Regions from separate parts of the Rhizobium sp. 01T437 genome, predicted to be linked through region 3. Evidence: predicted binding sites of a transcription regulator. Region 3 holds the regulator's gene; each other region holds the start of a gene.

Region 1 (6,682 bases), on a different contig from region 3:
GGCACAGCAGAGATGACGGCAGCGATGCTGATCTCGGGAACGATCGGCTGGTTCGTCGTCATGTCGGGTCAGCCGGTCAGCGGCGTGGTCTTCTGGCGCTGCTTCTTCGGCGCGCTGACCCTGCTGGTGGTCTGCACCGCGCTCGGCCTGCTGAGGCCCGGCATCATCAGCCTGCGATCGCTCGCTATAGCTGTCTTCGGCGGCATAGCAATCGTCTCCAACTGGCTGCTGCTGTTCGCCTCCTATTCGCACGCCTCGATCTCGATCGCGACGACGGTGTACAACACCCAGCCCTTCATGCTGCTTGCGCTCGGCGCACTCTTTCTTGGGGAGAAGATCACCGGCACCAAGCTCTTCTGGCTCGGGCTTTCCTTTGCCGGCATGGCTGTTATCGTCGAGGCGAAACCAAATACCGATGCAGTCTCCGGCAGCTACGGTCTCGGCATCCTGATGGCGCTGGGTGCCGCCTTCTTTTATGCGCTGGCAGCGCTTGCCGCCAAATGGTTGAAAGGCACGCCGCCGCATCTGATCGCGCTGATCCAGGTTTCCACCGGCATCGTCATGCTGGCGCCGATGACCGATTTCTCGAACCTTCCCGCCGATAGCAGTTCCTGGATGATCCTGATCGCCGTCGGCGTCGTCCATACCGGTCTCATGTATGTGCTGCTTTATGGCGCGATCCAGAAGCTGCCGACCCATCTGACCGGCGCTTTGTCGTTCATCTATCCGGTCGCCGCGATCCTAGTCGACCGTTTCGCTTTCGACCACGCACTGCAGCCGATGCAGATTGCCGGGGCGGCGGTTATTCTGCTTGCCGCCGCCGGCATGAATCTGGGCTGGTCGCCGGCGAGACTTATTCGCCTGCCGGCGGCCGGACGCTGAGCCATTACTTCGGCTTACCTGTTACTTCGCTTGGCGGGTCGTTTCGAACAGGAACCAGGTACGGCGCTCGCTCTGGTCGATCCAGTTCTCGATCAGGCTTGCGGTCGCGACATCGTTATGCTCGTCGCAGACTTCGTGCACTTCGCGCAGGATGGAGACGAGGTGAAGGTTGTCTTCGCGCAGCTCGGAGAGCATATCCTCGGGGGTGACGTAGTCAGCATCATTGTCCGGAATGCGCTGCTGGCGGGCGATCTGGCCGATCGAGCGCAGCGTCGTGCCGCCGATCTTGCGGGCGCGTTCGGCAACCTCGTCCGTCATATCGAAGATCTGTTCCGCCTGCTCATCGAGCAGCAGATGGTAATCGCGAAAATGCGGGCCGGACATGTGCCAATGGAAGTTCTTGGTCTTCACATAAAGCGCAAACACATCGGCGAGCAGCGCGGTCAACGCGGCCGAAATATCGGTGATCGCGTTGGTCGGCAGGTCGGAAGGGGTCTTGAGCGGCGAACGTCTGCGGGCTTCGGCTGAGGTAGGCGACATGCATTCTCTCCTTGGTGATGAAAACCTTCTGCGCCGACAGCCTTGGGAAGCCGCGGCGGGCCGTGTCTGCGGCCGCTTGCAAGGGGAAAATAGCAAGGCCGGATCGGTTTCCAAGTAGATCATGGTTCAGCCGACCTATTCTTTATGGTTATGGACAGATCAGCGCCAGGCGATTGATGAGGCCTGCCTTGCGCGCCTATAGAGAGGCTGCGCAAGCCAGTGGATATGAAGATGAGCCTTACCGTCCTGATCGCCTATGCCGGAGCCCTGTTCATCGCCGCCGCCATTCCCGGCCCGGGGATCACGGCGATCGTGGCGCGTGCACTCGGCTCGAACTTCTGCGAGACCTTCTTCATGGGTCTCGGCCTCGTGCTCGGTGACATGACCTATCTCACCGCTGTCATCCTCGGTCTTGCCTTCGTGGCGCAGACCTTCACTGAGATCTTCCTCGTCATCAAGATCGCAGGTGCCCTCTATCTCGGCTACATCGCCTGGAAGCTCTGGACTGCCGGCCTGCTGCCGCAGGATATCGCCGCGAAGAAATCCAGCAGTGCCGGCATGTCCTTCCTCTCCGGCCTGCTGGTGACGCTCGGCAATCCGAAGACCATGCTGTTCTACGTGGCGCTGGTGCCGACCTTGATCGATCTCGGCAGCATCGGCATGCGCGAGTATCTCATCCTGCTCGCCGTCACTTTCGTGGTGCTGATGATCGTGCTCATTCCCTACATGATGCTTGCGTCGCGCGCCCGTACGATGCTGAAGCAGCCGCGTGCATTGCAGGCGCTGAACCGCGTCGCCGCAAGCATCCTGGCGGGTACGGCAGCCTTCATCGCCACGCGCGCCGCCTGAAATAAACATTCGGCAACGGACGGTTCTCAAAGGATTTTTTCTCCAGCTCAAGCGGCCGGCGGGTGAAGCCACTCTGGTCTCATCACCACTTTGACCCTATTCTCTCCACAGATTTCAGAATGGATTTCAAAGGGAGAGCACCATGTCGCACAAACCGGGCCGCGGCCGCATCTATTCCTCGATAACGGACACAATCGGCGACACGCCACTCGTTCGCCTCGACAAACTCGCCAAGGAAAAGGGCGTGGTGGCCAACATCCTTGCCAAGCTGGAATTCTTCAACCCAATCGCCTCGGTGAAGGACCGTATCGGCGTTGCCATGATCGAGAACCTGGAAACGCAGGGCAAGATCTCACCCGGCAAGACCGTGCTGATCGAGCCGACCTCGGGCAATACCGGTATCGCGCTCGCTTTCGCCGCCGCCGCCAAAGGCTACCGGCTGATCCTCACCATGCCGGAAACCATGTCCGTCGAGCGCCGCAAGATGCTGGCGCTGCTCGGCGCCGAGTTGGTGCTGACCGAAGGACCGAAGGGCATGAAGGGGGCGATCGCCAAGGCGGAAGAACTCGCCGCCTCGCTGCCCGACGCCGTTATCCCGCAGCAGTTCGAAAACCCGGCCAACCCGGAAATCCACCGCAAGACGACCGCCGAGGAAATCTGGAACGATACGGATGGCACGGTCGATATCTTCGTTGCCGGCATCGGCACCGGCGGCACGATTACCGGCGTCGGCCAAGTGCTGAAGAGCCGCAAACCGGATATCCGGGTCGTGGCCGTCGAGCCGGCGGACTCGCCGGTACTGTCAGGCGGCACGCCCGGCCCGCACAAGATCCAGGGCATCGGCGCCGGCTTCGCACCGAAGATTCTCGATACCAGCATCTATGACGAAGTCGTCACCGTCAGCAATGACGACGCGTTTCAGCAGGCGCGCCTCGTCGCCAAGCTCGAAGGCGTGCCGGTCGGCATCTCCTCGGGTGCAGCATTGACGGCCGCGATCGAGGTCGGCCGCCGTCCGGAAAACGCCGGCAAGAACATCGTCGTCATCATCCCGTCCTTCGCGGAACGGTATCTTTCGACGGCATTGTTTGAAGGTCTTGGAAGCTGATCGAACCTTCCGGGGTTCTTCCTCTCACCCGGTACCTGGGGCGCTTCGGCGCCCCTTTTATCATGCCGCAGCGGTAAGCCTCTCGCCAGCAACACGATAGGAAATCGCCTCGGCCAGATGAATGCGGCCGACCATTTCCTTGCCGTCGAGATCGGCAAGCGTGCGGGCAACCTTCAGAACGCGGTGGTAACCGCGCGCCGAAAACTTCATCTTGTCCGCGGCATCTCGCAACAGCTGCAATCCTGCCGCATCCGGCTCTGCGAATTTCTCGATCATTGCCGTCGAGCATCCGGCATTGGTGGAAATACCCACAGCGCCTGCAGCATAGCGTTCACGCTGAATGTCACGGGCACGCGCAACGCGCCGGGCAACATCGGCACTCGCTTCGGCTACCGTCGGCCGGATCAGGTCGGCGGCGGAAACGGCCGGCACGTCGATGCGGATATCGATGCGGTCCATCAGCGGACCGGAGATGCGGGCCTGATAATCCGTCATGCAGCGCGGTCCTCGGGCACAGGTGTGGCCGGGCTCGCCCGCCATGCCGCAGCGGCAGGGGTTCATGGCCGCAATGAGCTGGATCCGCGCCGGATAGGAGACGCGGTGATTGGCGCGCGCGATGACGCATTCGCCGCTTTCCAGCGGCTGACGCAGGGCATCGAGTACTTGTGGCGCGAATTCCGGAAACTCGTCGAGGAAAAGCACGCCATGATGGGCAAGCGAAGCCTCGCCCGGCCGGGCACGCAGGCCGCCGCCGATGAGAGCTGCCATGGTCGCCGAATGGTGCGGCGTGCGAAAGGGCCGGCGGTCGGAGAGCTTGCCGCCGGACAGTTGGCCGGCGATGGAATGGATCATTGAAACTTCGAGCAGTTCGGCAGCCGAGAGCGGTGGCAGGATGGACGGCAGCCTCGAGGCCAGCATCGATTTGCCGGAGCCGGGAGGCCCGACCATCAGGAGGTTATGGCCGCCGGCAGCCGCCACTTCCAGCGCCCGCTTGGCGCTTTCCTGCCCCTTGATCTCCGCGAGATCGGGAAGGTTGGCGGCATTCGGGCGAATGGACGGTTCCGGACGTGAGAGGATCTGTGTGCCGCGGAAATGATTGGCGAGTGCGATCAGGCTCCGTGGCGCCAGGATATCGACCCCGGAACCTGCCCATGCTGCCTCCGATCCGCTTTCGGCCGGGCAGATCAGGCCCTTTCCAGCCGCATTTGCGCCGATTGCAGCCGGCAGCGCACCGGCGATGGCGGCAATTGTGCCGTCGAGATTGAGTTCGCCGACGACAACATAGTCGGACAAGGCATCCGCCGGGATGGCGCCGAGTGCCGCCATCAGGCCAAGTGCGATAGGGAGATCGAAATGACTACCCTCTTTTGGAAGATCGGCTGGCGCAAGATTGACCGTCACGCGCTTGGATGGCAGCGCCAGGCCGGAAGCGTGCAGGGCCGCCTGCACCCGCTCGCGACTTTCCGCCACCGCCTTGTCAGGAAGCCCGACGATCTGGATTCCCATCTTACCGGGAGCGACCATGACCTGGACCTCGACCGGCACACCTTCAATGCCCTGAAATGCAACCGTGCTGACGCGCGCGACCATGCCCTGCCCCGTGACCCTGAACCCCAACCTATGAAGGCGGTCACAATCTGGCATGGAATCTGGAATAAAACAAGAACGATAAGCGAACGAACTCAGCTATCTGCTGCAATCAAATTGCAGCAGGTTGTAAAGCCGGAACGAAGGCGATCAAAGGCGGAACACTTGGAGCATTTCCGTTTTTCTTCGAAACACGAAAAGGCTCTATCTCTTTGTTTTCACACAAAATCGCTGCACAGTTTTGCTGGTATTGCTCTTTTTTGCCCGCAATTCCGAACGCAAAACCGCTATGCACTTTTGCTGGTATTGCTTTAGCCGCGCTTGCGCTCGATCGCATCCCACAACAGACTTGCGATATCGGCGCCGCCGAACTTCTTCACTTCGCGGATACCGGTCGGCGAGGTCACGTTGATCTCGGTCATATAATCGCCGATCACATCGATGCCGACGAGCAGGAAGCCGCGTTCGCGCAGAGCCGGGCCAATGCGTTCGCAGATTTCCTTTTCGCGCGCCGTCAGTTCGGTCGCCTCGGCGCGGCCGCCGACATGCATGTTGGAGCGACTGTCATGCTCGGCCGGGACGCGATTGATGGCGCCGGCAAATTCGCCGTCAACGAGGATGATGCGCTTGTCGCCCTTGCGCACGTCTGGCAGGTACTGCTGAGCGATGAAAGGCTCGCGGAAGAGCTGGCCGAACATTTCGAGCAGCGAGGACAGGTTGCGGTCGTCCTTGGTGGAATGGAAAACGCCGGCGCCGCCATTGCCGTAGAGCGGCTTCAGGATGATATCGCCCATCTCGTCGCGGAAGCGGCGGATCTCGCCCGGATCCTTGGTGATCAGCGTCTTCGGCATCAGGTCTGAAAATTCGGTGACGAAAATCTTTTCCGGCGAGTTGCGCACCCAGGCCGGATCATTGACGACGAGCGTCTTCGGATGGATGCGCTCCAGAAGATGCGTCGAGGTGATGTAGGACATGTCGAAAGGCGGGTCCTGGCGCAGCAGGACGACATCCATGGTCGACAGGTCGATGCGCTCAGGCGCGCCGAGTTCATAGTGATCGCCCTTGACGTCGCGCAGCACCATCGGCTCGACGGCGGCATAGAGCTTGTCATCGCGGAAGCTCAGGCGATCGGGCGTGTAATGGAAGAGCTTGTAGCCACGCGCCTGAGCCTCAAGGCTCATGGCGAAGGTGGAATCGCCCGCGATATTGATGCCGGAGACATGGTCCATCTGGACCGCTACGTTCTTGATCTTGGCCATTTCCGTCCCTTGAGCTGATGCCGCCCAGATGTAGGTCGGTCAGGCGTCAAACGCAACGGCAATGAATGGCTTCGCGCGCCTCCGCCGGCGCAATTTTCAGGCCGCGATGCCGGTGCCGCCGCCGTTGCGCAAGAGGTTGCGCAGGCGATAGGCAATGGCGAGCGGCTTCGGGAAAGGCTTGCGCAGGAAGGCGACCTTACGGACATAATTGTCGACCCGCCAGTTTGCCCAGGTGCCGCCGGCAAAGAAAGCGACATCGCCAACCTGCAGCGTGCGTTCCAGGCCATCTTCGGTGGTGACGTGCACTTCGCCTTCGAGGATCATGACCGTCTCGTCCCAGCCGAAACGCCAGCGGAATTCGCCCGATGTGCAATCCCAGATCGCCGTCAGCGATGCTTCGTCATGGCCGCGGGAATGTTCTGCCGTACGCGCCTGCGGATTGCCGCTGATGATCCAGTCC
Region 2 (6,682 bases), on a different contig from region 3:
GGGATGGATAACGAGGAAATTCTCGCCCTCGTAGAAACAGTCGACCGGGCAGACTTCAACACAATCAGTGTATTTGCAGCGAATGCAATTGTCGGTCACGACATAGGTCATGAAGAACTCCAGGATTTGCCATACGGGCGGGGCCGGGCAACCTGGAACGTCGCGCCTGTCCCCTAAGCCGGAGAGAAAGCGTGGACAGGCTTGGGAGGCAAGCACACTACCCGGCAGGTTGTGTGTCACGTATCGGCTTTACAGCAGGATTTCAAGGACAAACGATCTTCGAAAAGCTGAGGGCAGGAAGAGTTTTCTAATCCTCATCCGACATCAGCCTGTCGATTGCGCGCCGTTCCTTTTTCGTCGGTCTTCCGGAGCCGGTGGCTCGAATAGCCTGCTCATAGGGAGTGAGGCGTTTTGCCACATCCGGAGGCGGCGACAGATCCTCATAGAGCAGCTTCGCCTCCTCATAGGGTCCGCGCCGCTCGCCAGGCAGCCGGACGACGAGAATGATGTCCCGCCGCTCCAGCGTCAGCTCGACGCGATCGCCCACCTTGACCGTCTGGCTCGGCTGCCCACAACGTGTGCCATTGATACTGACGTGACCGGACTGGATATGGCTCTGCGCCAGCGAGCGCGATTTCACCATGCGCGCGAAGAACAGCCATTTGTCGATGCGCTGGCGCGAACCGCTCCCTGGCTGTGTCTCTCCACCCATGACTACTTCTTCATCTGCTCCTTGAGCGCTGCAAGCTTGGCAAAGGGCGAATCCGGATCGATCGGCTTCTCCTTGCGCGGCGGCTTCGCCTCGAAGCGCAGCGGCTGCGAATTGCTGCGGTTGTTGTTACGGTCGTTGCGATCACCACGATCCTTGCGGTCCTGACGGTCGCCGCGCTGCTCGTTGCGGTCATTGCGCGCATGCTGAGGCCTGCCCCCATCACGATTGCCGCCGTCACGATTGCCGCCTTCCCGGTTACCGTCGCGATTGCCGCCATCCCGGTTGCGGTTATTGTTGCGATTGCCGTCCCGGCCCTCGCCGCCTTCGCCACCGCCCTGGCGGCGATTGTTGCGCTCACCGCGGTCCTGACCCTGGCCTTGGCCCTGTCCGCCACGGCGGTCGCCATGGCCGCGCGCCTGGCGCTGGTTTTCGTTGCGGCCACCGAGGCGCCACAGGAGAACCGGCTTCGGCTCTGCAGCTTCGCCCGCCTCAGCCGAATCTTCGGCAACTGCAGGCGTTTCCGCAGCCACAGGTGCGGCTTCGACAGCGGGCGTTTCTTCCGAAGCGCCGTCTGCGTCATCATGGTCGGCCTTTTCAGCCGTTTCCTCTGCTGCGGCCTCAGTCACCGCCACAGCCGGAGCGGATGCTACATCCTGCGTTGCGAGGAATGCGGCTGCCTCTTCGGCCTTCACGGCATCGGCGCGGTAGCCGAGACCCTTGAGAATCTCTTCCATGTCTTCGAGCGTCGCGCCGAGAATGGACAGCATCGCCGTCGTCGTCGTGAAGCGGCGACCGTCATAGGCGCCTTCCGGACGCGTGCCCTGACCCGGCTTCCACTGCAGAAGCGGACGGATGAGATCGGCAAGACGCTCGAGGATGTCGATGCGCACGGCGCGTTTGCCGAGGAAACGGAAGCCCGCGAGCTTGTAGAACATACGTTCGAAGCTCGGATCGGTGACCACAGAGGTACGGCCGGCGGCGAGCACCGGAATGAGATCGCCGTAGCCCGGCTTGTCGAGGCCGTCATTCTTCAGCGCCCAGAGCAGGGTGATGAGCTCCGCCGGCGCCGGCTTCAGAAGCGCCGGCACGAAGATATGATAAGCGCCGAAGCGAATGCCGTAGCGGCGCATGGAGGCGCGCGCATCCTGATCAAGCGACTTCACTTCTTCCGTCACGTCGCGGCGGAAGAGCACGCCGAGATTTTCGACGAGCTGGAAGGCAAGCCCCTTGGCAAGGCCCTGCAGGTCTTCGGCGCGCGACAGATCGTCGAGCGGCTTCAGCACCGTGCTGATATGATGATTGACGAAACGCTCGATACGGGCGGCGACATGATCGCGCGCATTGCCGGTGAGCTGTTCGTCGGCCAGCAGAATGACGCGCGGACGCATCACATGATCGCTGCCCGAAAGGCGGCCCACGGGATCGCCGAGCCACCGCACCAGACCGTCAGAGCCGATCACCAGATCGGCATTGCCCGCCGCATGCAGACGCGCGGCGCGAGCTTCGAATTCGAGCCCAAGCGCCTTTTGCGACGCAGCCTGAACCGCCTTGGCGTCCGGCCCGTCCGTTCCACCGACAGGCGTAAAACGGAACCCGGTCAACTGCCCCACATGATGTCCTTCAACAAAGACATCGCCATTCACACTGATTTCAGCTTCCAGCATCGCATTCTCTCTCAGGCGCTTCATGAGCACAGATGTCCTGCGATCAACAAAGCGTTTCGTCAACCTTTCATGTAACGCATCGGACAATCGATCTTCGATTTCCCGCGTCTTTTCCTGCCAGTGTGTCGGATCGGCAAGCCAGCCGGGCCGATTCGATACATAGGTCCAGGTTCTTATCTGCGCGATTCGCGCCGAAAGCGTGTCAATTTCTCCATCTGTCCGATCCGAACGGTGAACCTGTTCGGCTAGAAACTGCTCGTTCACCGTGCCATAGCGCACTAGATCGGAAAAGAGGGTAGAAATAAGATCGGCATGTTGCGCAGGCGTTATGCGCCGATAGTCCGGCAGAGCGCAAGCCTCCCAGAGCTTTTCAACCCGCGCCGGCGTGCTAGCGAGATCAATAATTTCCGGATAGCGCGACAAATGTTCGAGCGCTTGCTGGTCGACGGCCGGCAGCGCCCGGGTCAGACCCGGCACGCGGGGGCCGGTCTCAAGGCTTGCCCGCAGAGATTGTGTCGAGGAAAAATCGAGATCCTTGGTACGCCACTGCAGAACCTTGATATTGTCGAACTCATGGCCCTCGATGCGTTGCACGAGTTCCTCGTCGAAGGGTGAAACCTGGCCGGTTACGCCAAAGGTTCCGTCACGCACATGACGGCCGGCGCGGCCAGCGATCTGGCCGAGTTCGCCGGGGTTGAGGTTGCGGAATTGATATCCGTCGAACTTCCGGTCCTGCGCGAAGGCCACATGGTCGACATCGAGATTGAGGCCCATGCCGATCGCATCGGTCGCGACGAGATATTCAACGTCGCCCTCCTGATAGAGCGCGACCTGCGCATTGCGGGTGCGCGGGCTGAGCGCTCCGAGCACGACAGCCGCACCGCCGCGCTGGCGCCGGATCAGTTCTGCAATCGCATAAACTTCGTCCGCCGAGAAGGCGACGATCGCCGAACGCTGCGGCAGCCGGGTGATCTTCTTCTGCCCGGCATAGAGAAGGTGGGAAAGCCGCGGCCGCTCCGTGACCGTAATCCCCGGCAGAAGCTGCTGCAGGATCGGCCGCATGGTGGCAGCACCCAGCAGAAGCGTCTCCTCGCGGCCGCGCAGATGAAGGATACGGTCTGTAAAAATATGGCCGCGCTCGAGATCTCCCGCGAGCTGCACTTCATCGATGGCGACGAAGGCTGCCTTGGTTTCCCGTGGCATCGCTTCGACCGTACAGACGGAGAAACGCGCATTCGGCGGCGAGATCTTTTCTTCGCCGGTCACCAGCGCCACGTTATGGGCGCCGACCTTTTCGACCACGCGCGTATAGACTTCGCGCGCCAGCAGGCGGAGCGGCAGGCCGATGACACCCGTACCATGCGCCACCATGCGTTCGATCGCATAATGGGTCTTGCCGGTATTGGTCGGCCCGAGCACCGCGGTCACGCCGCGCCCGCTCAGTATCATCGGCTGCGAAGTCAGGGTCATGTTCCATGCAAGTGAGGCGGTGACGCCCCAGGGTCAAGTCGGAGCTGCGAATGAGGCACAGAACACATGGACAGCCGAAGCTCCAAACGCAAGGGCAGATTTGAAATAGACTTTGGATTGAGCATGGAAGTCACAGCCCGCTAAGTCTTTGATTTAAGATTCGGAACAGCTTGAGAACGAATCGGAGACGAATCGCTGACTCCGGCTGATTCAGCTTTTGTTCACGGCTAAGTATTGATTTTGAATCGCTTTTTTACACTAGATGCTGAATCTGTAGACTCGCATGAGAACAAATGTTGGCAACCGCGATTAACGCTTCTTGCCGCATCGTAAAAACGCAAAGGTCAAGCCCGAAATTAACGCTTCGACCAAAGCCGGAACGAATCGGAGACGAATCGCTGATGTCGAGGTTTTCCCTTTTCGTTCACGGCGAGATCTTGTGGGCGTTTTCGCCACCGATCCCAAGATACGGGTTCCGGGTTTGCGCAGCCATTCCGAGCTGTTGGATCGCGTTAATCTTTTGCATGCCGAATTTACGGAACCTTAAACAGGCCGGCGCCGGTGGGCCGATGAAAAGCCGTGGCTGATCAAAGCCGGAACGAATCGCTGACGAATCGGAGACATTTTCATTTTCCCGCTTTGTTCACCGCAACATATTGTATTCAAAGAAAGTTTTAACCATAGCTTGAAAATGCCCGATAGCATTTCGCCGACTTGCTTTCGAAGGAACCGGCTAAATTCGGCTTCTGTCGCAATGGGCGATAACGCCGCCGTGATATTCTGAGAGTTTAGCCGGGAACAAAAAACGCGGAAGTGGGTTTCTTGTCCAGTCGAAATGAGAATGAGGCAGGACAGACACCATGCTTGGCACGATACTTCTTATTATCCTTATTCTGTTATTGGTCGGCGCCTTGCCGAATTGGGGTTATAGCCGCGGCTGGGGCTATGGACCTTCCGGTGGTTTGGGGTTAGTTCTCGTCATCATTATCATTCTTGTACTGATGGGCCGAATTTAAAGGCCGGTAACCTGGGGAGTTAGACATGAAAAAGATTGTTCTTAGCTGCGCTCTCATTGGCGCTCTCGCCTCCTGCACTCCGACGGAGCAGGGCACGGCGATTGGTGCGGGCACGGGCGCCATCATCGGCGGCGCCGTCAGCAACAGCTGGGGTGGCGCGGCAGTCGGCGCAGTCGCCGGCGGTCTGACAGGCGCGTTGATCGGCCATTCGGTCGAACGTCAAGGCTACTGCATCTATCGCGACCGTTACGGCCGCCGTTACGAAGCGCGTTGCCGCTAATCAGCATCGGCCCATCGGAAATTTTGAACGGGCGCTTCGGCGCCCGTTTTTCTTGCGCGCTTTTGTCGTCAACACCGCGTTGACGATCGGTCGCTGAAGTCAAATCTACTGCGCCGCCAGGACCAAGCGCATATTCCTTTCAACATCGCAAGGGCAGCGCATGTGCCGCCCGTGAATGAAAAGGAACGCTACCATGGCCCAGATTTTCCTGAATTCCGCCGTCGCCGTCCTGATCGCCTCGGCTTTCCTCACGACGGCAGTCGCTGCTCTCCGCAGCCAGGACCGCGCCGTCCAGAAAGTGCCCGTCAAAGCCAATAGACGGCGTCATCCAAACGCCTGACAGCATCAATGAACCGAACCGCGTGATGGCAACTATCCGAGTGCCCGTCCGCAGGGGGACACGACCATGAACAGGATCATCGCAATCGCCGCCCTCATCACCATTGCCCTCGCGGCCTATGGCGCATCTGCCGGCCCCTATGACAGTGCCGGCGGCTTCCCGAGCAGCTACGCCCACAGCCAGAAGAAATAGGTTCAGACGAAGAACTGACCGCCATTGGCCGTCAACGTCGAACCGGTAATGAAACCGGCATCGTCGGAAATGAGGAAGGTCACGCACCGCGCGATCTCCTCGGGTTCACCGAGGCGCCCAACCGGGATTTGGGGAATGATCTTCTCATTCAGCACCTTTTCCGGCACCGCAAGCACCATTTCCGTCCCAATATAACCGGGGCAGATGGCATTGACGGTGATGTTCTTGGCCGCACCTTCCTGGGCAAGCGCCTTGGTAAATCCGAGGTCGCCGGCTTTGGCGGCAGAATAGTTCACCTGCCCCATCTGGCCCTTCTGGCCGTTGATGGAGGAGATATTGACGATGCGGCCGAAGCTGCGGTCACGCATGCCGCTCCAGACATGGTGCGTCATGTTGAAGAGGCCGGTGAGGTTGGTATTGATCACCTCATGCCACTGCTGCGGCGTCATCTTGTGAAACATCGCATCGCGCGTGATGCCGGCATTGTTGATGAGGATCTCGACCGGACCGAGTTCGGCCTGGACCCTCGCAATACCTTCGCCGCAGGCAACATAGTCAGACACGTCCCACTTGAAGACCGGGACGCCGGTAACATCGTGAAATGCCTTGGCCCTTTCATCATTGCCAGCATAGCTGGCAGCAACCTTATAGCCGGCATTCTTTAGCGCCATCGAAATCGCCGCGCCGATGCCGCGCGTACCACCAGTGACCAAAGCCACTCTGCTCATGTTCCGCTCCCCAGTTGTTGTCAACCCGCTCTCGGGCAGGCCTCAAGAAACATGCATAGTACGCTATTTACATTGCCTCGAAGCACATCGCGACACCCATGCCGCCGCCGATGCATAGCGTCGCGAGACCCTTTTTGGCGCCGCGGCGCTTCATTTCGAAGAGGAGCGTATTGAGAACGCGCGCACCCGAAGCGCCGATCGGATGACCGATCGCAATCGCGCCGCCATTGACGTTGACGATATTGGGATCCCAGCCGAGATCCTTGTTTACGGCGCAGGC
Region 3 (6,682 bases):
TGAAGGACATTTATGCCGCCACGAATACGGTCGGCGACAGTTCGCGCGAAATCGCACTCAGCACCAATGATCTGGCACAGCGCACCGAGAGCCAGGCTACCTCACTCGAGCAGGCGGCTTCGGCGCTGGATCAGATCACGGTCACGGTGAAAAACTCCTCGGAGCGTGCCCAGGAAGCCAATGCGATGATGTCGGCTACGAAGGAGAGTGCGGCGCATTCCGCCGAGATCGTTCGCGAAGCGGTTACCGCGATGGAGAAAATCGAGGAATCAGCGGTCAAGATCGGCGATATTATCAACGCCATCGATGAGATCGCCTTTCAGACCAATCTTTTGGCGCTCAACGCAGGCGTCGAGGCAGCACGCGCCGGAGACGCCGGGAAAGGCTTTGCCGTCGTCGCTCAGGAAGTCCGCGAGCTCGCTGGCCGCTCCGCCAATCTCGCCAAGGAGATCAAGCTTCTCGTCGAGACGTCGTCGCGGCAGGTTTCCGCGGGCGTGGCACTTGTCAACCGCACCGGTGAGGCACTCGGCGATATAGACCGCCAGGTGCTGCAGGTGACGGCGCTGATCGAAGCGATCGTGCGCTCGTCTTCGGAACAGTCGGTCGCGCTCGTCGAGGTCAACGCTGCCGTCAACCGCATGGATCAGGTGACACAGCAGAATGCGGCGATGGCCGAAGAGACGAACGCCGCCTGCCAGGAACTCGGCAACGAGGCGTCCCATCTCGGGCGCATGCTCTCCCGCTTCGCACTGGAGGAAAGGCGCCCGTCCCGCGCGGCAGCCTGATGCTGCCTGTCGTTCAGGCGGCCTTGGCGATCGCGTCGAAGGCGAGAAGCTTCTCGAGAAGCCGTGGCATATCCTTGAGATAGACCATGTTCGGCCCGTCACAGGGCGCGTTATCCGGGTCCTGATGGGTTTCGATAAAGACACCGGCTACGCCGACAGCCACGGCTGCACGGGCCAGCGTCTCCACGAACTGCCGCTCTCCGCCGGAGGTTTCCCCCTGCCCGCCAGGCTGCTGGACGGAATGCGTGGCGTCGAAAATGACGGGCGCGCCCGTTGCTGCCATGATTGGCAGGGAACGCATGTCGGAGACCAGCGTATTGTAACCGAAGGAAGCGCCGCGCTCGCAGAGCAAGATGTTCGGATTGCCGCTCTGGTTTAGCTTGCCGAGCACGTTCTTCATATCCCAAGGCGCCAGGAACTGGCCTTTCTTGACGTTGATAACGCGACCGGTCTTTGCCGCAGCCACCAGGAGATCTGTCTGACGAGACAGGAAGGCCGGTATCTGCAGGATGTCGACGACCTTGCCCACTTCGGCGCATTGTTCTTCAGTGTGGATGTCGGTCAGAACCGGAATGCCGAGTTCCTTCTTGAGATCGGCAAAAACCTCCAGCCCCTTCTCAAGGCCGACACCGCGTTTGCTCGACAAGGAAGAGCGGTTCGCCTTGTCGAACGAGGTCTTATAGACGAGCCCGATGCCGAGCTTGGTGCACAGTTCCTTCAACGTGCCGGCAACCATGAACGCATGGTCGCGGCTTTCCATTTCGCAAGCGCCGGCAATCAGCGACAGGCGTGCGGCATTGGAGAAGGTGACTTTGCCGGCGCCCTCGCCGACCGTCACAACGGAATTGGTAGTGGAGCTCATGATGTTTCCTCGAAAGCGAAGAGCACGCCCTGACCGGGCGCGGGCTTCACCAGAATACGGTTGCCCTTGCGTGTATAGGTCACCCCGTTAGCAGCCAAATGCGCTTCTGTCACGGCCAGATCGCCAACGGCAAAGAGGATTGCCCGGCCGCGCAGGCCGCGATCGATATTCGGCGTCGCCAGATCGAAATAGGCCTCCAGCCCCTGCGGGGTCATCAGGCTGATCTTTGCGTTTCCAGTGGGGACCTCCAGCCCGAAACTCGTGACATCAGCAGAAGCGGCTTTTACCGCCGAGCCAACGAACTCGCCGAAGGCTGTCGGGTCAGGGGCTCCGAGCGCGATCTCGGCAATGCCTGTCACGCCGTTGGCGTGGGTCTCCAGCACGTTGCGATCGGTTGGAAGCGGGTTGATGCGCTCGACAGCGAAGAGAAAGAAATCCGGTGCCCGGAGGTCGGCAGCGAAGGCAAGCCGGAAGCCGGCGATGCTTTCCGTGCCATCCGGCATTTTCACTGGGCGTTCGAACTGTAGCACAGAACCAGCACTGATGCTGCCCTTCACGAATCGAGCATGTTCATGCTTCGCATCCGCTGTCGCGAAGGCGATGGCGGACAGTCCCTCGCTACCGCAGCGGAAGCGGAAAGCCTGATTGCGGGCCGTGAAGACATTGCCCTCACGTGCCGTCTCCTCGCTCTCCTCGACGCTCGCGACACCGAGCGGCTCAAGATAGGTTTTGTCGGCAAAGAAAACGCAGGCATTCTCCGTGCCGAAGGGGTGGCGGGCATCGGGCGCGACGGTAAAGCCCAGCTTGCCCAGCCTTTCGCGGGCTAGGTCGATATCGGTAACCGGCAAAACGAGATGATCGATCGGAAGCGTGTCTTGGCTCATCGGTTCTTCTCCCAGCAATCACAAGGAGATGTGCTTCAGCAAGCCTCGTGAAGCAAGGCCAGACAGGCCTAAGGGCGATAAAAATCAAATTCTCGACAGATTGAACAGAAGTTTTACGAAAATTTAGCTACTTGCGGAACACATATGGAACATATAGTGTCCGTTCTGGATTTGTTTCAAGACTGGGGTTAGACGCCATGCTCACGCGCAAACAACAGGAACTCCTTCTTTTCATTCATGAAAGGATGAAGGAGTCAGGCGTTCCACCGTCTTTCGACGAGATGAAGGACGCACTGGATCTGGCCTCGAAATCGGGTATTCACCGGCTGATCACGGCGCTCGAAGAACGCGGCTTCATTCGCCGGCTTCCGAACCGGGCGCGCGCGCTCGAAGTCATCAAACTGCCGGAAGCCTACAGCCCGAGCCTGCAGCCTCGGCGCGGCTTTTCGCCGAGCGTCATCGAGGGCAGCCTCGGCAAGCCCCAGCCCGTAGCACCTCCTGCCTCGGCAAAGCCAGCACCTGCTGCCGATAACGGCAATGCGGTCTCCGTTCCCGTCATGGGCCGCATCGCCGCCGGTGTTCCCATCTCGGCAATCCAGAACAATACGCATGACATCACCGTTCCCGCCGATATGCTCGGCTCCGGTGAACATTATGCGCTCGAAGTTCGCGGCGACTCGATGATCGAAGCCGGCATCTTCGATGGCGACACGGTCATCATCCGCAATGGCAGCACGGCCAATCCGGGTGATATTGTCGTCGCACTCGTCGATGACGAGGAAGCAACGCTCAAGCGCTTCCGCCGCAAGGGCGCATCGATTGCGCTCGAGGCTGCAAACCCCGCTTACGAGACCCGCATTTTCCCGCCGGATCGCGTCAAGGTCCAGGGCAAGCTCGTCGGTCTCATTCGCCGCTATCACTGACCGGTGACAGATTGGCGTCTGCGAATGTGTTGCTGCGCCAATTATAGGCGCGGTGGCGTATCCAGGGTCGCCCCAATGTGTCGAATGCGGTTGCGACCTCAACTCCCTTATCAGTGAATCGAAGTTCGACAGAACCTGTCTTGCGCAGCGTCTCGCCGGTAAAGAGCAGCGCGCCGGAACGACAACGGTCGAAGCGCAATCGGACAGGGGTCACGACAATATCAGCCGTATCGCAAGCTGGCCCGAGATAGGCAGCATTGTCGATGACAGTCAGTTTCTTTCCGTTACCGAGCAAAGTGGTGCACCAGGCGCCCTTCAGGCAGGAGAAGCGTGACGGCGGGCCGACGGCGACTGCCTGTCTCATTGCCGCTCCGGCTTCATTCCGTTGATCGGGTGACAGTTGCAGTCTTTTGCCATCAGGCGCAGTGGGCGCCTTGGCAGTTTGGAGCATAACCGGCTTCCGATGCTCTTCGATGGCAAGTGCCCTATGCCATTGTTCGAAGATGAAGGCGGGCGGCTTTTCACGGTTCGAAGCCATCGCCTCTGCATCGATTATAGCGACCAGACCGCCATCTTCGGAGATGGCGATGTCGGGCATCGCCTCTGACGGAAGCAGTACAATAGCGAGCGTCGAGACCGCGATAATTGCCGTTCCCATGTGCCGCAGCCGGGTTCTGAGCAGGGTCAGCAGCAGAAATCCGAAAACGGCGGTCGGGAAATACCAGCCGGGCAAGCGGCCTACATCTATGTTGCCGCCCCACCCCGCTACTGCCTTTGCGATGGTGATCACCAGATCAAGCCCGAAGCCTACCACCGGCCATAGCCAGCCGTCCAGACCAAACGGCATCAGCAGCATTGCCAGCATCCCGGCCGGCATGACGATGAAGGTGATGACCGGCATGGCCGCGAGATTTGCCGGCAGGCCATAGGCAGTCAGCCGGTGGAAATGCTCGATCGAAAACAGCGCCGTCGAGAAACCACCGATCAGCGACGTCAGGAAAACGCCACCGAAGAAGCCACCAACCATGAAAAAGGGCTTCATGATCGGCAGCTTGGCAAAGGCATTCTCCCGCATCGGCCGCCCCTTCCAGAGGTCGTATCCGGCGACCAGGGCAAGCGTTGCAGCAAAGGACATCTGGAAACTCGGCCCCAGCACCTCCGATGGCGAGACCCCGAGGATCACGAGAGCGGATAGCGCCACGTTTCTGAGACTGATCGACGGCCGGTCGAAGAAGACCGCAACCAGCATAATCGCCATCATGATGAAGGCGCGTTCGGCGGAGACGGCAAAACCCGAGATCAGATAGTAGGCCGTCACCGCAGCGAGCGCGCCGGCCGCCGCGATCTTCTTGATCGGCCATGCCTGGGCAATACCGGGAAAAAGACTGAGGATGACACGCAGGCCGACAAAGAAGATGCCGGCGGAGAGCGCCATATTGAGGCCGGAGATCGCGATGATATGCGCAAGGCCGGATTGCCGCAGCGCCTCCGTCGTTTCATCCGAGATCGCCCGTCTCTCATCGGTGACAAGGGAGGCGGCAAAGGCCCCGGTGTCGCCGGGCAGCGTGGAGCGGATCCGATCGCCAATGCCGCTTCTCAGGCGGTAAAGCCACTCCAGGGTGGTCTCACCGACCGAGCCAGCTTGCTCCGGCTGTTCTGCAACCCTCTTCGGTGCTCCATAGAAGAAGCCGTTGGCACCAATGCCGTCAAAATAGGCATTGAAGGCAAAATCATTGAGGTGGGGGAGTGCTGGTCCTGCCGGAGGCGTGAGACGCGCCCTGCCCTCGATGACGTCGCCGAGTTCGAACGGCTGGGTGGCCCCGCGGACCAGCACGGAGATGCGTTCGGGCGGACGCTTGATCTCAGGAGCATCCGTGCCGGTGACGTCAAGAATATAACGCCAGCGCCCTTGGCCATCGCCTTCTCGGCGTTCGATCCGGCCGGACACCGTTCTCGTTACGGCTGAATCGAGGATCAGGGTCTTTGCCCGCCATGTTTCGATCTGCGCGGAGAGCATTCCACCGGCAAAAAGAAACAGAGCAAGCAGCGTCGCCCGCAGTTTCGTCCGGGCATAACCGCAGAGCGCAACGGCAATAAGGAGAACAAGCAGGCAGAGACCGAGCGACACGGCCGGAAAGTCCGAGGCCGCCAGAAACCAGGTCGCGGCACCCGCACCAAGGAAGACCGGCGAGAAGAGGAGGAGGCGACCGTGGCCGGCCTCTTCGGCGGCCATACGCATCGACGACCCGACGTATCGTTTCGCAACAGTCACCAATCGCCATCGAAATGGGATCGCAACCTGCGTACGAGCCGATTGCGTCATAATGGCGCGCGGGGCAATGCCAGCAAAATCCATCTTTTGATCAATGGATTGCTCTTGTCGTTCTCTTGTCTCTAACCCCGCCATAATCGCCTGGACCCGCCCCCGGATACTGGCAGAATGCAACCTGAAATCAAAACGAGCAAACAATAATCGATTGAAATAAGAGGAAAATTCACAGGAGCGAAAATCCAGTCAAATCATGGTGTTCTGATATGCATTTAGCTCATCGCTGCAGTGCCTAAAAGATGATGCCGCGATGCACAAAATGGCATCACGGTAACTTGGCATTAGCTTCCCGATCATATAGCTATCGCTGAGGACGCTTAACTCTTATGGCGCTTTTGCGGCGCCACCGCCACTCCGGAGGATCAGCATGACGGATCAAAGCGCTACAATCAAAATCGGTGACAAATCAGTCGACCTCGCCGTCCGAAACGGCACGGTCGGACCCAGCGTCATTGATATCGGTGCCCTCTACAAGAACACGGCTTCCTTCACCTACGATCCCGGGTTTACGTCGACCGCATCTTGTGAATCGAAGATCACCTATATCGACGGCGACGAAGGCGTTCTGCTGCATCGCGGTTACCCGATCGAGCAGCTTGCCGAGCATGGCGACTTCCTGGAAGCCTGCTACCTGCTGCTTTACGGCGAATTGCCGACCGCCGCCCAGAAGAAGGACTTCGACTATCGTGTCACGCACCACACCATGGTGCATGAGCAGATGAGCCGCTTCTTCACCGGCTTCCGTCGCGACGCTCATCCGATGGCCGTCATGTGCGGCTGCGTCGGCGCGCTTTCGGCCTTCTATCACGACTCCACCGACATCACCGATCCGCACCAGCGCATGGTCGCTAGCCTGCGCATGATCGCCAAGATGCCGACGCTCGCCGCGATGGCCTATA

What was found. The regulator LexA, encoded in region 3, represses DNA repair genes until DNA is damaged. The targets are predictions, from matches to a motif close to TGTTCNNNNTGTGTTCNG.
Region 1: AC1DM5_RS14620 (YifB family Mg chelatase-like AAA ATPase) is a predicted target of LexA. The motif match lies at 5,027-5,044, and genes of this name have one in related genera.
Region 2: AC1DM5_RS11830 (helicase-related protein) is a predicted target of LexA. The motif match lies at 4,008-4,025, and genes of this name have one in related genera.

Annotation. Positions count from the first base shown of each region.
Region 1 covers NZ_JBFTPM010000006.1:318,684-325,365, forward strand. Annotated here, with positions in the region: gene AC1DM5_RS14600 (DMT family transporter) at 1-882, shown strand, start outside; gene AC1DM5_RS14605 (Dps family protein) at 904-1,422, opposite strand; gene AC1DM5_RS14610 (LysE family translocator) at 1,654-2,271, shown strand; gene cysK (cysteine synthase A) at 2,414-3,376, shown strand; gene AC1DM5_RS14620 (YifB family Mg chelatase-like AAA ATPase) at 3,437-4,966, opposite strand; gene gshB (glutathione synthase) at 5,275-6,222, opposite strand; gene AC1DM5_RS14630 (cupin domain-containing protein) at 6,319-6,682, opposite strand, start outside.
Region 2 covers NZ_JBFTPM010000005.1:193,671-200,352, reverse strand. Annotated here, with positions in the region: gene fdxA (ferredoxin FdxA) at 1-111, opposite strand, end outside; gene AC1DM5_RS11835 (RNA-binding S4 domain-containing protein) at 308-712, opposite strand; gene AC1DM5_RS11830 (helicase-related protein) at 715-3,846, opposite strand; gene AC1DM5_RS11825 (DUF3309 family protein) at 4,707-4,862, shown strand; gene AC1DM5_RS11820 (YMGG-like glycine zipper-containing protein) at 4,888-5,142, shown strand; gene AC1DM5_RS11815 (hypothetical protein) at 5,336-5,482, shown strand; gene AC1DM5_RS11810 (hypothetical protein) at 5,549-5,674, shown strand; gene phbB (acetoacetyl-CoA reductase) at 5,677-6,402, opposite strand; gene AC1DM5_RS11800 (acetyl-CoA C-acetyltransferase) at 6,470-6,682, opposite strand, start outside.
Region 3 covers NZ_JBFTPM010000001.1:600,697-607,378, forward strand. Annotated here, with positions in the region: gene AC1DM5_RS03070 (methyl-accepting chemotaxis protein) at 1-785, shown strand, start outside; gene kdsA (3-deoxy-8-phosphooctulonate synthase) at 799-1,647, opposite strand; gene AC1DM5_RS03080 (VOC family protein) at 1,644-2,531, opposite strand; gene lexA (transcriptional repressor LexA) at 2,729-3,454, shown strand; gene AC1DM5_RS03090 (ComEC/Rec2 family competence protein) at 3,435-5,810, opposite strand; gene gltA (citrate synthase) at 6,151-6,682, shown strand, end outside.